Regions from separate parts of the Lacticaseibacillus camelliae DSM 22697 genome, predicted to be linked through region 4. Evidence: predicted binding sites of a transcription regulator. Region 4 holds the regulator's gene; each other region holds the start of a gene.

Region 1 (3,574 bases), on a different contig from region 4:
CGCTCGCATCAAAGAACGTGCCGAAAGTTTCTGAAACAGCATGTTGCTTGGTGAGCTTGGCAATGGCCTCAGGAGACATTGATCGGCGCTTGGCCATGACCAATGCATCCCCTATACTATGAATCACTACCTGGGCATTGTCAATCAATTGCAGCACTTCGCGCACGGAGGGTTCCTGAAGTAATGGCTGGTAAGTTTTCGCACTCACGTTTTCAGGAATGTACAACACGCGGTACTTGCTGTCCGTCGCTTCGGCCATGCTGGCCGCCACGGAATTGGCCTGAATCGCCACCGCCTCGCCGACCCCGCCGCGGGCCGGCACAAACGTGAGCTCACGCCCGGCAGACAGCTTGTAAGTCATCTGCTGAGCCACGCGCGCCATTGTCGTGCCGCCCATCACTGCGATGGTCAGCTGACCGCTAGGCAAAATCAGCTGCAGCGTTGAATTCAGTTCCTTGCCCATTTCGTCCAACACCCGGCTGCTTTGATCAGCGTCCCCACTGACAATCAAGCAGTGGTCAATGCCGAGCTTATCGGCGAGGTGCTTCTCGTCTTCCTTAAACCCCAGCAGTCGATTCATAAACTGCTCCAGGCCTTGAAAGACTTCGATGCCCTGGCTGGTAAGGACCATTCCAGACTTCGAGCTTTTGATCAGGCCTTGCTTCCGGAGAAACTCGGTCTCCGTCCGCAGGACCCGTTCGCTTAGTTTCATCTGCTCGGCTAACGCCCGTCTACCGACCGGCGACATCCAGCTGATGAACTGCAAGATCTGATAACGTTGCGTAATCACACCCATAAAGTCTGGGGCGATTGCTTCGATCCAAGCGAACTCAGAATGCATTGCTCATTGTCCTTCTTGTGGGTCGTTTGACGTCCTACCGTGTCACCTAGTGACCCAGTGGTGGCAAAAAAATTTTGGGACCCCAGCTAACCCGGATCTCCCTTACCAACGCTTTCTATTATAGCCGCCTCGTGAAAACGGTGCAAGAGATTTGCCCAAAAGGCGAAAACTCTTCCCATATTAGAAGAATTGTTGCCCAAATACCGCTTTTTTTCGTAAAGAAACCGATTTCCAAATTTAGTGGCGCGATTTTCAAACTTGGTCATTCGGGACCCTTCTCACCTGTTTTTCATTAAAAAAAGCACCGGCACGTTAACGCCGGTACTTAGATGACCCCTTACTTCTGGTCGGCCTTCGACGTCAAGATATCGTCGATCAAGCCGTAATCCTTGGCCTCCTGCGCGGTCATGTAGTTATCCCGCTCAGTGTCCTTCTTGATCTTGGCTTCAGTCTGGCCGGTCGCGTCAGACAAAATCTTGTTCAACTTCTTGCGTGACTTCAAGATTTCTTCCGCCGCAATTTCGATTTCTGTTTGCTGGCCCTGAGCACCACCGGATGGCTGGTGAATCAGGATCTCTGAGTTTGGCAGCGCAAAGCGCTTGCCCTTGGCTCCGCCCGCCAACAGCACGGAAGCCATGGACGCTGCCATGCCAATGGCGATGGTCTGAACATCCGCGTGGATCAGGTTCATGGTGTCCAGCATCGCCAGACCGGAGGTGATCACACCGCCAGGGCTGTTGATGTAAAGGTAAATGTCTTTATCAGGATCTTGTGCGTCCAGGAACAGAAGCTGGGCAATGACCGAATTGGCAACTTGGTCGTTGATTTCCCCAGACAGCATAATGATCCGGTCTTTAAGCAAGCGAGAGTATATGTCATACGAACGCTCGCCGCGGCTGGTTTGTTCAATAACTGTCGGAACTAGCATAGTGGAACCTCCTAACGAGTATTTAGCACTCTTAAAACTACAGTGCTAAGCTTAGCACTAACGTCAAAAAAGGTCAAAGTCTTTGACCAAAGTTTTTTTCGGTCAGCGTTAGTTTAGCATATTCCACTTGCCAGGTGCGCTGGTAAGCGCCTTTCAGCCAACAAAAAAACGCCAACCAAGTGGCGTTTCTCTTTTGAATGCTGCGCAGCCCGGGAGTCGAACCCGGATTTCGAGAACCGGAATCTCACGTGCGATCCATTACACTAACCGCGCAAGTACTCAATTATTTTACGGGAGCGCGCCGCAAAATGCAAGCGTCAGCGCAAATTCCCCTCAAAATCGAGGCATTGCGTGCTTACTGAAGCTTCTCGTCCGGAATGGCCGTCAGGTGCTGATCGACCGTATCGACCTGCGCCTTGATGGCTTCGTACTTTTCGCTCGGGAAGTTCAGGTAGGCCATGCATGAGCCCACATGGTCATAGATCTCATCGCGCATGTCCTTGGCTTTCTGAGTCAAGCTGACATCAACCCGGCGTTCGTCTTGCGCCGAGCGCTTCCGTGAGATCCAGCCGTCCTTCTCCATCCGCTTCATCAACGGCGTTAGAGTCCCAGAGTCTAGATTCAGCGTCTGCCCCACCTCTTTGACCGACATCGTCCCGTGCTCATAAAGGGAAAGCAAGGTGATGTACTGCGGATAGGTCAGCTTGTACTTAGCCAGTGCTTGAGAATAAAAATGATTAAACTGCTTCTGTGCTTTGTAAATGGAAAAACACAGCTGTTCATTCAATCGAATCGGTTTAGTCATATGCTCGCCTCCAGTGACGTCATACCCAACGGTTCTATCGAGTTTATTGTAGACGATTTAATTAGGTAATGGAAGTGTCAACTTTCGCTGGGCTGGCGACTCCCCTCTGCAATCTGATTAAGCTTCCGCAGCCGGTGATTGATGCCTGATTTCGAGATCACCCCGCTTGGCACCATTTCCCCCAGTTCCTTCAGGGAAACATCGGGATGGGCCAGGCGCATCTCGGCAATTTCCTTCAGCTTAGGCGGCAACCCTTCCAACAGCCCGCGGTCTCTGAGGTAGTTGATATTTTCGATTTGACGCTGGGCCGCATCAATGGTTTTGTTCAGATTAGCCGTTTCACAGTTGACCAACCGGTTCACCGAGTTGCGCATATCGCGAACGATCCGGACATCTTCGAATTTGAGCATCGCCGTCGTGGCCCCAATCACCCGAAGAAAATCGGCAATCTTTTCTGCTTCCTTCAAGTAAACAATCCAGCCACTGCGCCGCTCTACCGTCCGGGCATTGAGGCCAAAGTCATTCATCATCTTGAGCACGTCGTCGTTGTGATCCTTGTACAGGGAATAAATCTCCAGGTGATACCGTGACGTCTCTGGGCTGTTGACTGATCCGCCGGCCAAGAACGCGCCCCGTAAATATGACCGCTCTCGCTGCGGTTCATTCAGCACTTTGCGCGACACCGCCGTCATGATGGCCATGTTGCGCCCATCTAGAATGTCCAGGTCTTCAAGCACCGCATTGACGCCGGTGGCGAGGCGGACCACATACTGATTGTTCTTTTTGAGCTTCATTTTCCGCCGGACGATCAGGTTGGCCTCATGATGATACACCTGGCGAATGAGGCTATAGATGCGCCGGGCAATGGCCGGATTCTCGGTTTGAACATTCAGGACAAATTGGTGGTCCTGAATCGTTAAACTGCCGTTCATCCGAATCAACGCGGACAGCTCAGCTTTGGCGTGCTCGGGATGGACCTCAAGTTGGGTGAGCTCTTTTT
Region 2 (3,574 bases), on a different contig from region 4:
TCGTTGCCACACGCTCGTCGATTGCTGCCTTATCGCCGGCACCTTCAACAATTGTAGTGTTGTCCTTGGTGACCGTGACTTTGCCAGCTTGGCCGAGTTGATCGATCTTGGTGTCCTTCAGGTCCAGGCCAAGGTCGGAGGTGATAACCGTCGCGCCGGTCAAAGCCGCGATGTCTTCCAGTTGGGCCTTGCGACGATCGCCGAAGCCAGGCGCCTTAACCGCAACCACGTTGAAGGTCCCACGAATCTTGTTCAGAACTAAGGTCGGCAGTGCCTCGCCATCCACGTCATCGGCGATGATCAGAAGCGCCTTACCTTGCTGAACAATTTCCTGAAGCAGTGGCAGGATGTCCTGAATGTTTGAAATCTTCTTGTCGGTGATCAGAATGTATGGATTGTCGAGATCGGCTTCCATCTTGTCATTGTCGGTCACCATGTACTGAGACAGGTAGCCACGATCGAACTGCATCCCTTCAACAACGGAGAGCTCGGTCTGAATGCCTTTGCCTTCTTCAAGCGTGATGACACCATCGTGACCAACCTTTTCCATTGCGTCGGCAATCAGATCGCCGACTTCAGTATCGGAGGAAGAAACGGAAGCAACCTGCGCGATTTCCTTCTTGCCGGAAACTTTGTGAGAGATCTTCTTCAATTCATCAACGGCGGCGTTGGTCGCTTCCTCGATCCCTTTGCGAATGCCAACCGGGTTAGCGCCGGCAGTGACGTTCTTCATGCCTTCGCGAATAATGCTCTGAGCCAAAACCGTCGCAGTGGTGGTCCCATCACCGGCGATGTCGTTGGTCTTGGTCGCAACTTCGGCAACCAACTTTGCACCCATGTTCTCGTAGTGATCTTCCAAGTCAATGCTCTTGGCAATCGTCACACCATCATTCGTGATTTCAGGAGCGCCGTAGGACTTGTCCAAAACAACATTCCGGCCTTTTGGCCCCAGCGTTGTCTTAACGGTGTCAGCCAGCTTGTCGACACCTTTCAACATGGAACGACGTGCGTCTTCACCAAACTTAATTTCTTTAGCCATGTGTTTATTTCACCTCATATTATTTATATAGTTAATGCAGGAATTGCGATGAGCCAAACTAGTCGACAATTGCCATGATGTCCTTTTCGTGCAGGACCAGGTAATCTTCGCCGTTGACCTTGACTTCAGACCCGGCGTACTTGTCGTACAGGATCTTGTCGCCTTTCTTGACGGCCATCGGCAGGCGCTTGCCTTCTGGGCTCAGTGCGCCTTCGCCAACTGCCACGATAGTGCCCTGTTGCGGCTTTTGCTTGGCGTTGTTGGCAAGTACGATGCCGCCAACAGTTTCCTCTTGCTCTTCCTCAACTGAAACGACCACGCGGTCACCTAATGGTTTTAACAAAACGATCCCTCCATATTCACAAAGTTTAAATGTTTAGCACTCATTCGTCCTAAGTGCTAACTACACTAGATACTATACCGAATCAGTTTAGCAATTGCAACCCCTAAGTGCTAATTCTGTTATACTAGGCCCATAATTCTCAAGGAGGTCCTTTCATGTCGTTGCAAAAACACGCGGTGCAGATTCTCAGCACCTATCTAGCCGTCCTGCTGGGCAGCCTGCTCATCTTGCACATTTGGCCCGGAGAAGCTGGCCTGTGGGGCACGACCGCCTTGGCCGTCGCCGGCGCGCTGCTTGCCTGGTGGTTCAACCGCCGGCTGCGGCTGCCAACCGCCATTGAAACAACCGGGCTGGCCAGCGCCGAGACCCGCGTGATCTGGGGCGTGTCCGGAATCGCCATCATCCTGGTTATTCAGCTCATTGGCACCTGGCTGGAGTCCCTGTTGTTCTATGCACCAGCTCCGACCCTGGCACAGGAAACAACCGCCTTGCACAGCGTCCCACTTTACGCGCTGGCCTTGGTCTGGGCGCTGCCACTGCTTCAAGAATACGCGTTTCGGCGGGTCATATTTGGCAACTTGGCCAGTGTCACCGGTGTGTTCGGTGCTGCACTGATCTCGGGGCTGCTGTTTGCCTTAGCAACCGACCCCAGCCACTGGCTGACCGGCACGCTGGTCGGCATTGCTTACGCCTACTTATACAAGCAAACCGGCAGCGTACAAACCCCGCTGATCGCCCACATTGGCGTGCTTGCCCTCACGCTCGGTTATGCCATTTGGAATTGACTAGGAATTTAAACCTCGTTTAAGGTCTGCCGGCGTTCGGAATGACAGGCGTGAACGCGGTATACTGAAGCAAACACATGAAACGAGGACTACCATGGACAGTCGTGTCAATCGTCGGCAGAATCTGCACCCTCACCGCCCCATCCTGAAAATCATGCTCCTGATTGTGACCACCGCGCTGGTGGCGCTCGGCGCTTACGGCTTGCGCTTGTACTCCCAGACCAAATACGCCCTGAACTCGACTTACCAGGGCATCGGCACCGAAGACGGCAGCGCCGGCACTGTTGCCAAGACCATTCAGCAGAAAAAGCCGTTTGCCGTGCTGCTGCTCGGCACTGACACTGGCGCATTCGGCCGCAACGACACCGGCCGCTCGGACACGATGATCGTGGTCGTGATCAACCCCAAGACCCAAACGACCAACATGGTGTCCCTGCCCCGTGACACGGCGGCGAAGATGATCGGCACCAAGAGTTTCAACATGCAAAAGATCAACGCCGCCTACGAAATTGGCGGATCAAAAATGGCCGTCAACACCGCCTCCGCGCTAGTTAATGTGCCCATCAAGTACTACCTCACCGTCAATATGGGCGCCTTGGAAAAAGTCGTCGACGCGGTCGGCGGCGTTGACGTGAACGTCGCCTTTTCCTGGAGCGACCCACACGTGGGCACTTACAAGTTCACCAAAGGCAAAATGCACCTCAATGGTGCCGAGGCCTTAGCATACGCACGCATGCGCCACGCGGATTCGGAAGGCGACTACGGCCGGCAAAAACGCCAGCAGCAAGTGATCAAAGCCATTGTCAAAAAAGCCCTGTCGACCGACACGCTGAAGAACTTCGACCAGCTTTTGAAGACCGTCTCGAGCAACATGCAAACGAACCTGTCATTCGCCGACATGCTGGCCTTGGTGCAAAATTATCGCGGCGCCGCCAAGACCATCAAGTCGACCACGCTCAAGGGCCACGACGCCATGGTTTATCCTGGCCCGGCGTCTTACCAGATTCCATCCACCAAGGAGCTGCAGCGCATCTCAGATCGTCTGCGCACCGCACTGGGACTTTCGACCACACCAATCAGCAACCAAAATGTCCGGGAAAACCGGGCCAATTCAGAATTTAATTGGGATGATCCGGCCGCGCAAAACTACGTGATTTACAACCCGGATCTTTAACGCAAAACAGGCGTGCCACTTCTCACTACGAGAAGGGGCACGCCTGTTTTTTTCAGTCTTCGTCTTCTTCGGTATCCTTCAGCGTCGGGCCGTAGTGGTCCAAGAAGTAGATCAAGGTCTGGAGCTCAGTGGCCAGGTCCACATTTTGCACGCGAACATAGGCTGGCACCGAGATCCGCAGCGGCGTGAAGTTCATGATGCCTTTGATGCCCGCTTTCACGAGGTCATCAGTG
Region 3 (3,574 bases), on a different contig from region 4:
GCTTCTCCATTCCAAGCAACGAGGTCGTGTCGATCATCAACCAGCTGGTGGCCAACGGGAAGGTCGTGCGTCCGGCCTTAGGCATTGAGGCGCGTGATCTTTCCAGTGTTTCCGCCAGCCAGCAGTCCGATCTCCTGAAGGTGCCATCCAGTGTCACCGGCGGCGTTGTGGTGGCCGGCTTCACCACGCGGAGTATTGCTAAGGCCGCGGGCCTTAAGCAGTACGACGTGATCGTGGCGGTCGACGGCACCAGCGTCGACAGTGTGGCCACGCTGCACACCCAGCTGTACAAGCACGCGATCGGTGACACGATTTCGCTGACGTATTACCGCGGCAGCGCTAAGAAGACCGTCAACGTGAAGCTGACGCAAACCACAGAGCAGTTGGACAGCACCACTGGGAACGCGAAGTAGTTTAACGAAATGGCAATTGGCCGCACAGCAATGTGCGGTTTTTTTATGCGCAAGTTTTCGGCAAATTACGGTAGTTGGACACCCGATGGCCGGGATTGTTCGGATAGTACTTGTCAAGTGTGAATTCGGCTTGAGGATAAGTGGCCCATCAGCCTGTGGATAACTCTGTGGATAGTGTTTATAACTCACTTTTTAGCCCGTGCACAGACTTATCCACAGGGGTTGAAAAGTCGGTGGATAAACTTTTCTCTTTGTGAACCAAACACTCGTACGGGCGATGAGGACGCGGTTTTGGACGCCTTACTTTGTGAAATGCCGAAGTTGAAAACGGTGGATAACCCGCTGTGAAAAATTAAGGTCTTGATTTTTTCGGGCACGAAATCTGGTATCAAAGAATCTTCTGAACACCAGTGCTAGGGTTGATCAACGGGGTAGTGTGGATAACTGCTGGGGATAGTTGGTGCACGCCTGTGTGTGAACAGGCCGGTTGCTAGTATTTGGTAAGCTATGATTGACAGGATGTGAACGACTCGGTATCATAATAGTATGAATAGTTGTGTACAATCTAGTTGAAAGGGTGATCGATATGGAAATTACCATTACAGATGCCGCAAAGGACTATCTCAACACCAAGCTAGTGCCTGGAGACCGTGTGTTTTTGGCGCTTGATGACGGCTCCAGTAAGTATTCCAAACTCGGTGGCACGTGTGCCATTGGGAATAAGTTTCAACTGGTGATCGCTGATGCGCCTGATTCGGACTACGCTGAGGCGTTGACCAACAATACGGATCTTGACTTGACTACCGGCGCCCTCGAGCTAAGCTACCTCGGCCACGGTTTGGCGCTGGATTATCGCAACGGCTCGCTGAACCTTCATGACGATTCCGGCATCTTAGACGGTGCTGTGACCATCGGTTTTGCTCAGCCGCTGGCGGCTGATGAACAAGCACGGCGCGAGGAAATGAGGGCTTTAGGCGGCAAGGTGTGCTAGTAAAAGGCTGCGAAGCCGGACGGTTTTAGCTAAAGTGCTCAACCAGTTGCCTTCACGAGCGATAGAGCGCTTCTTTTTACACTTGAAAGAGGGCAGTCCCAACGAATTCAAAAATTCGTTGGGATTTTTTTCAAAATTTATTAGCACTCTGTTGACACGAGTGCTAAATGGTGGCATAATACTTTATGTAAACAAGGAAAGGAGCTAAAGCCCCGATCGGGAAGGCGAGCGAGTCGCGAACTGAACGGTTGCATGGGCAGTTGCTCTCCTTGCATTAAACCAACAACAGACATTTAAGAAAGGAAGTTTTGCATCATGGCTAATGAGATTATGAATCGTGACAACTGGTTGACGGATCCGTTCTTCGATGATTTGGGCTCGCGCTTCTTCGATCGTTTCATGCCAAATGACACGAGCCGGGTGCTCAAGACTGACATTAAAGAAACTGACAAGAGTTACGTTGCTAAGGTCGACGTTCCAGGAATCGAGAAGCAGGACATTCACCTGAATTACCAAGACAACGTATTGAACATTTCAGTCAACAAGAAGGACGTTAATGACCACGCGGACAGCAATGGCAATGTACTGATGAGCGAGCGCAGCTATGGCGCAATGAGCCGGAGCTATCGCCTGCCGAACGTCGATGAGCAAAACATTAAGGCCTCGTACGACAAGGGTGTTTTGACCATTACGCTGCCAAAGCTGACTGAACAGGAGCAAGATCCACACCAGATCGACATTGACTAATGTCACGTCGCGTTAAGGAAACGGGCTGCCGCAACGGCAGCCCGTTTTTTGTGCCCTGCAGTCTGTTTGATTCGCCCAACTGATTTTGGGGGCCATCCGCCCCGTTTTGCGGTTCATTACGGTATGATGAGGGAAGAGGATACAGGGGAGAGACAGTCATGAAAGAAAAAAGTGAGCTCAAGGTCACAGTGCCGGCCGGCGTGTACGCTCAGCTGCACGGGGACTTAGATACGCCGATGCAGCTGACCATCAAAAACGATCGTATCGTGATTCAACCTGCGCCTGCGGACAGGCTAAGGTCAGGGCGGCAAGCGTTCATCTGGCCGCTGGTGGTCAGCCTGATCTCAACGGTGGTGATTTTCCTTTACTGGCTGCATCTGGGCGTACGGGTGATTCCAATGACCGGGGATGTCTCAGTGGCCAGTTTTACCATCGGCTTTGGGGTCGTCACTGGGATCGGCCTGTTTGCCGGGTTCTTTGTGCAATCGCGCAACGATCCGGACAATCGGTTTTCTAAGGCCGTGTACTGGCGAAATTTCCCGGTGATCATGCTGGCGTTTGCCATCATCCTAGGCATGGCGCTGCTGGGGACCTTTTGGGTGCTGGGCCAGCTCTTTCCGGGCGCGACATTTGATCCGTTTACAGCGGTGTTGCAGGTGCTTATATTTCTGATCTTGGCCAATGTGTTCATGGTTCAAATGGCCCTGCGGATCAACGCTTCCACGCTGTCGACCTTGCTCACCATCGTGATTGTGTCTGGGGCGGTCATTTCCATGGCGTCAAACGGCAGTCGTCAGTGGTGGCAGTACAACCTGAGTTTCCTGGGGACCAAGCTGGCCTCCAACGCCTGGCAGTTCAACCTCACCTTGGTGATGACGGCGCTGGTCATGATCAGCCTGATCGATTACCTATTTGTCCAATTAAACGCGCAGCACCGTAAATCTTGGCGGTTAACGACACTGCGAACGCTGTTAACGCTGGCGGCGATTGATCTCGGTTGCATCGGGATCTTTCCCAACAACGCGCAGTTTCACCTATTGCATGATCAAATTTCGTGGATGCTGGTGACCATCGTGCTGATCATTATTATTGGCTTGCGCTGGCTGCTGCCAGAGGTCTCCAAGGAGTTTCTGTGGGCGTCTTACGGCATCGGTGCGGTCGAATTTCTGCTGAACATGGGCTTTCGTCTGTTCGGCTACCCGAGCCTGACCGCTTTTGAGATTCAAGGTTTTGCGATTGGGTTTGCCTGGCTGCTGTTTTTGTTTAACCGCCTACAGGCACTGATTGCTGAGGGCACTGTGGCGTGGCCGATCGTGATCGAATGTGAGCCGGAAAAAACAAAAACGGAACGCGCCTAACTGGACTTTCTAGATTGGAATTATTATAATTAAGCGTAGATAAATCGAGGGAGTGAGTGCGTTGA
Region 4 (3,574 bases):
ATCACCATTGGTGGAAAGCACTTCAAAGACGCCATCGCCGAGTTGCAGGATAGAAACATCAAAGGTCCCACCGCCAAGGTCGTAAACCAGCACCTTTTCGTCCTTGTCACCTTTGTCCAAGCCATAAGCCAAGGCAGAAGCGGTTGGTTCATTGACGATTCGGGAAACATTCAGGCCGGCGATCTTGCCGGCATCCTTGGTCGCTTGACGCTGTGAGTCGTTAAAGTAAGCAGGCACGGTGATGACCGCGTCAGTAACCTCTTCACCCAAGTAGTCTTCAGAGAACTTCTTGATGTATTGCAGGATCATCGCAGAAATTTCCTGAGGCGTGTACTCCTTGTCGCCGACCTTGACCTTGTAGCCGGCCTCACCCATGTGACGCTTGATTGAAGTGATGGTGTCCGGGTTCGTGATGGCTTGCCGCTTGGCGACTTCGCCGACCTGAATTTCGCCGTCTTTAAACGCCACGACAGAAGGCGTGGTGCGGTTGCCTTCTGGGTTGGTGATGATCTTCGGCTGGCCACCTTCAAGCACAGCGACCGCAGAGTTCGTGGTCCCTAAGTCAATCCCAATAACTTTACTCATTGTAAAATCCCTTCTTTTAACAGTTTTTATTTAGCTAATTTGCAACGACGACCATCGCTGGCCGAAGGACCCGATCCTTGAGCTTGTAACCCTTTTGCAGAACCTGGACCACCGTATCCTTCGCGTGGTCCTTGTCTGCGGGAACGGTTTGCACCGCTTGCTGCAAGTTCGGATCGAACTTCCCGGTCGCCTCAATTTCGGTGACCCCATTCTCCTTGAGGGCATTGTCAAGGTGGCTGTAAACCATCTCGACCCCCTTCTTCAGCGATTGCGCACCGTCATCCTTGACCTCAGTCGCCAAGGCCCGCTCAAGATTATCCAAGACCGGCAGCACGGCTGTCGCCAGCTTCTGCCCATCGTACTTGGCCATGTCCTCGCGCTCCTTATTGAAGCGCTTGTTCATGTTATTGATTTCGGCCGCGGCGCGCAGGTATTTGTCCTCCAGCTCGTCGCGCTCTTTCTTCAGGGCCTCGACGTCCACGCCGGAATCTTCGACCTCTTCCTTGAGGTCGTCTTGCATCTCCGCCGCGATTTCGTCGCGCAGGCTGGGTTCCTTCTTGGCCGCTTTTGCCTTTGCCTCGGGCTTTGCTTCAGCCTTGGCTGCTTTCTGCTCTTTCTTGGTTTGCTTTTCTGTCAAATTCATGCCTCCTGTCACTGATCAAAATGATTGTAGTAATCGGTCAGCCGTTTTGCGAGTTCTTCGCGGAAGGCATCGAGCAAACCGATCATCTTCGAGTACGGCATCTGGGTCGGCCCAATCAGGGCAATCATCCCAGTTCCGTGCTCACCGACTGAGTAGTTCGCGGTCAACAAGCTCAGATTTTCAAGCACATCTGGCGTAAGCTCCGAGCCGAGCTTGACCTTGATATGGGAATCATGAAGCGGCCCGAGCAAGGTGTTGAACGCCTGACGCTCGGTGCCCTGATCATCATCCATCATCGCCAGCAGACGTTTGAGCTGATCCACATCGGAATCACCAAGGTAATCCATGAGATTGAGCCGCCCGCCAACGTAGAAGCGCTCCTCAGCGGCCTTGCGTAAGACATTACCGAAGAGGTCGAGAAACCCGTCCGGACTAGTCATGTACTTGAACAACAAACCTGGCACTTCCGACTGCAGCTTCTGCGCAACCTCACCCAGCGATAACCCGACCAACTCATCATTGATGATGCGAATGGCCTTTTCCACCTCGTCAGAGCCGACTTCCGGAGGCAGCGTAAACAACTGACTTTCAACGTTGCCATTGCTCGTGACCAGGATCGCCATCACTTGGTGATTACCCAACGGCACCAACCGAAATCCCGTGAGTTTCAGGTTGGTGACCTCAGGCCCCAGTGTGATCGCGGTGTAGTTTGTGAGGTTCGACAAAATGCGCGCGCTTTGGGCGACAATTTCATCGATCTTGTAAAAATGCCCCCCGAAGCCTTGCTGAATCGCAGCAATCTCGTTGGGCGTGACCGCGGCCGGCTCGACGAGGTTGTCCAAGTAGTAACGGTAACCCTTAGTCGATGGGACGCGGCCAGAACTACTGTGCGTCTTTCTGATCAGACCTTCGTCTTCCAGTGCCGCCATGTCATTGCGAATCGTGGCTGAACTGACATGAACCGGCAGCTGCGCCATTAAGGCTTTAGAACCAACCGGCTGGCCGGTTTCCGTATAGGAGCGAATGATCTGTTTCAAGACGAGTAGTTGGCGTTTCGTCAACATAATCCCACCTTCTTTTAGCACTAAAACCATTTGAGTGCTAAGTACAATACTTAATATACCAATGGCGGTTAGCAAAGTCAACCTCGGTCTGCTAATTTTGCTGTTTTCACGAAAAAATCGGCCTCAAGACTGAAGCCGACAAGCGTTTTTCTGAAAATGCGAACCAGATGGGCCGGTTCAAACCAGCGGATCGTCAAGCAAAAACTGCTGGAAGACCTCGTTGCCCAAAAATTGCCCTTGGTTCGTCAGGCGCACCGCATCGCCGGCCACGGTGACCAGCTGTTGGTCGCTTAGTTTGGTCAGCAAATCGCCGTACACGTCACTGATCGTCATGTGGTAGCGTTCGGCAAAGCGCTTTTGGGACACACCTTCGCGGGTGCGCAGCCCCAGGAACATCTCCTCTTCGATCTGCTCCTCCAGCGGCACCAGATGATGCTCGATCACCGGCACCTTATGGTCATGGAGCGGATCTAGGTACTGCTTGATCGGGCCAAAATTGTGGTAGCGATCGCGCCCGATGTAACCAAAGGCCCCGGCCCCAAAGCCGAAGTAATGGTCGTTGCGCCAGTACAGCAGGTTGTGCTGGCACTGATACCCAGGTTTGGCAAAATTCGAGATCTCGTACTGATGCCGGCCGGTGCTTTCCATTAAATCAATCGCATCCTGGTACATATCGGCTTCGGCGTCTTGGTTTGGCAGCTGCAGCCGACCGGACCGCATCAGGTTGTAAAAGATCGTTTTCTTTTCCAGAATCAGCGAGTAGGTCGAGTAATGCGGCAGGTCCAGCGCCAGCGCCTTGTGCAGGCTGGCCAAAAAGTCCTCACGCGTCTGTTTCGGGAGGCGGAAAATCAGGTCGATGGAAATGTTATCAAAACCCACTGCACGCGCATTGGCAATCGCCTGATACACATCGGCGACTCGATGGGTCCGACCAATGGCCTTGAGAATCTCGTCATTAAAGGACTGTACGCCGATTGATAGGCGGTTCACGCCGTTTTCGTACAGCGCCAGCAGCTTGTCCTTTTCGAGCAGATCGTTGGGGTTGGCCTCAAAAGTGAACTCGCCCTGCTCAAAGTGCAGCTCACGGCGAATGCCGCCAATGAGGCGGTCAAGCTGGTCAGGCGTCAGTGTGGTCGGCGTACCGCCGCCTACATACACCGTCTCGATTTTTTCCTCGGGGTGGCTGGCCATCACCAGGTGCATCTCGCGAATAAGCATGTCGACGTAATCATCGACCGGTTGGCCCTCGATAAACACCTTGTTAAAGTTGCAGTAGTAACAA

The links. The regulator HrcA, encoded in region 4, represses chaperone genes, less so after heat shock. The targets are predictions, from matches to a motif close to TTAGCACTCNNNNNNNNNGAGTGCTAA.
Region 1: clpP (ATP-dependent Clp endopeptidase proteolytic subunit ClpP) is a predicted target of HrcA. The motif match lies at 1,792-1,818, and genes of this name have one in related genera.
Region 2: groES (co-chaperone GroES) is a predicted target of HrcA. The motif match lies at 1,416-1,442, and genes of this name have one in related genera.
Region 3: FC75_RS04505 (Hsp20/alpha crystallin family protein) is a predicted target of HrcA. The motif match lies at 1,545-1,571, and genes of this name have one in related genera.

What each region holds. Positions count from the first base shown of each region.
Region 1 is NZ_AYZJ01000067.1:19,994-23,567, forward strand. It holds gene FC75_RS09575 (sugar-binding transcriptional regulator) at 1-841, opposite strand, end outside; gene FC75_RS09580 (hypothetical protein) at 928-1,107, opposite strand; gene clpP (ATP-dependent Clp endopeptidase proteolytic subunit ClpP) at 1,179-1,769, opposite strand; tRNA gene FC75_RS09590 (tRNA-Arg) at 1,971-2,042, opposite strand; gene FC75_RS09595 (MarR family winged helix-turn-helix transcriptional regulator) at 2,125-2,574, opposite strand; gene whiA (DNA-binding protein WhiA) at 2,652-3,574, opposite strand, start outside.
Region 2 is NZ_AYZJ01000029.1:82,185-85,758, reverse strand. It holds gene groL (chaperonin GroEL) at 1-1,039, opposite strand, end outside; gene groES (co-chaperone GroES) at 1,098-1,382, opposite strand; gene FC75_RS06450 (CPBP family intramembrane glutamic endopeptidase) at 1,538-2,167, shown strand; gene FC75_RS06445 (LCP family protein) at 2,262-3,341, shown strand; gene FC75_RS06440 (redox-sensing transcriptional repressor Rex) at 3,394-3,574, opposite strand, start outside.
Region 3 is NZ_AYZJ01000023.1:67,736-71,309, forward strand. It holds gene FC75_RS04495 (S1C family serine protease) at 1-413, shown strand, start outside; gene FC75_RS04500 (iron-sulfur cluster biosynthesis family protein) at 1,000-1,404, shown strand; gene FC75_RS04505 (Hsp20/alpha crystallin family protein) at 1,720-2,151, shown strand; gene FC75_RS04510 (hypothetical protein) at 2,310-3,509, shown strand; gene FC75_RS04515 (heavy metal translocating P-type ATPase) at 3,571-3,574, shown strand, end outside.
Region 4 is NZ_AYZJ01000034.1:51,103-54,676, forward strand. It holds gene dnaK (molecular chaperone DnaK) at 1-585, opposite strand, end outside; gene grpE (nucleotide exchange factor GrpE) at 620-1,228, opposite strand; gene hrcA (heat-inducible transcriptional repressor HrcA) at 1,237-2,292, opposite strand; gene hemW (radical SAM family heme chaperone HemW) at 2,470-3,574, opposite strand, start outside.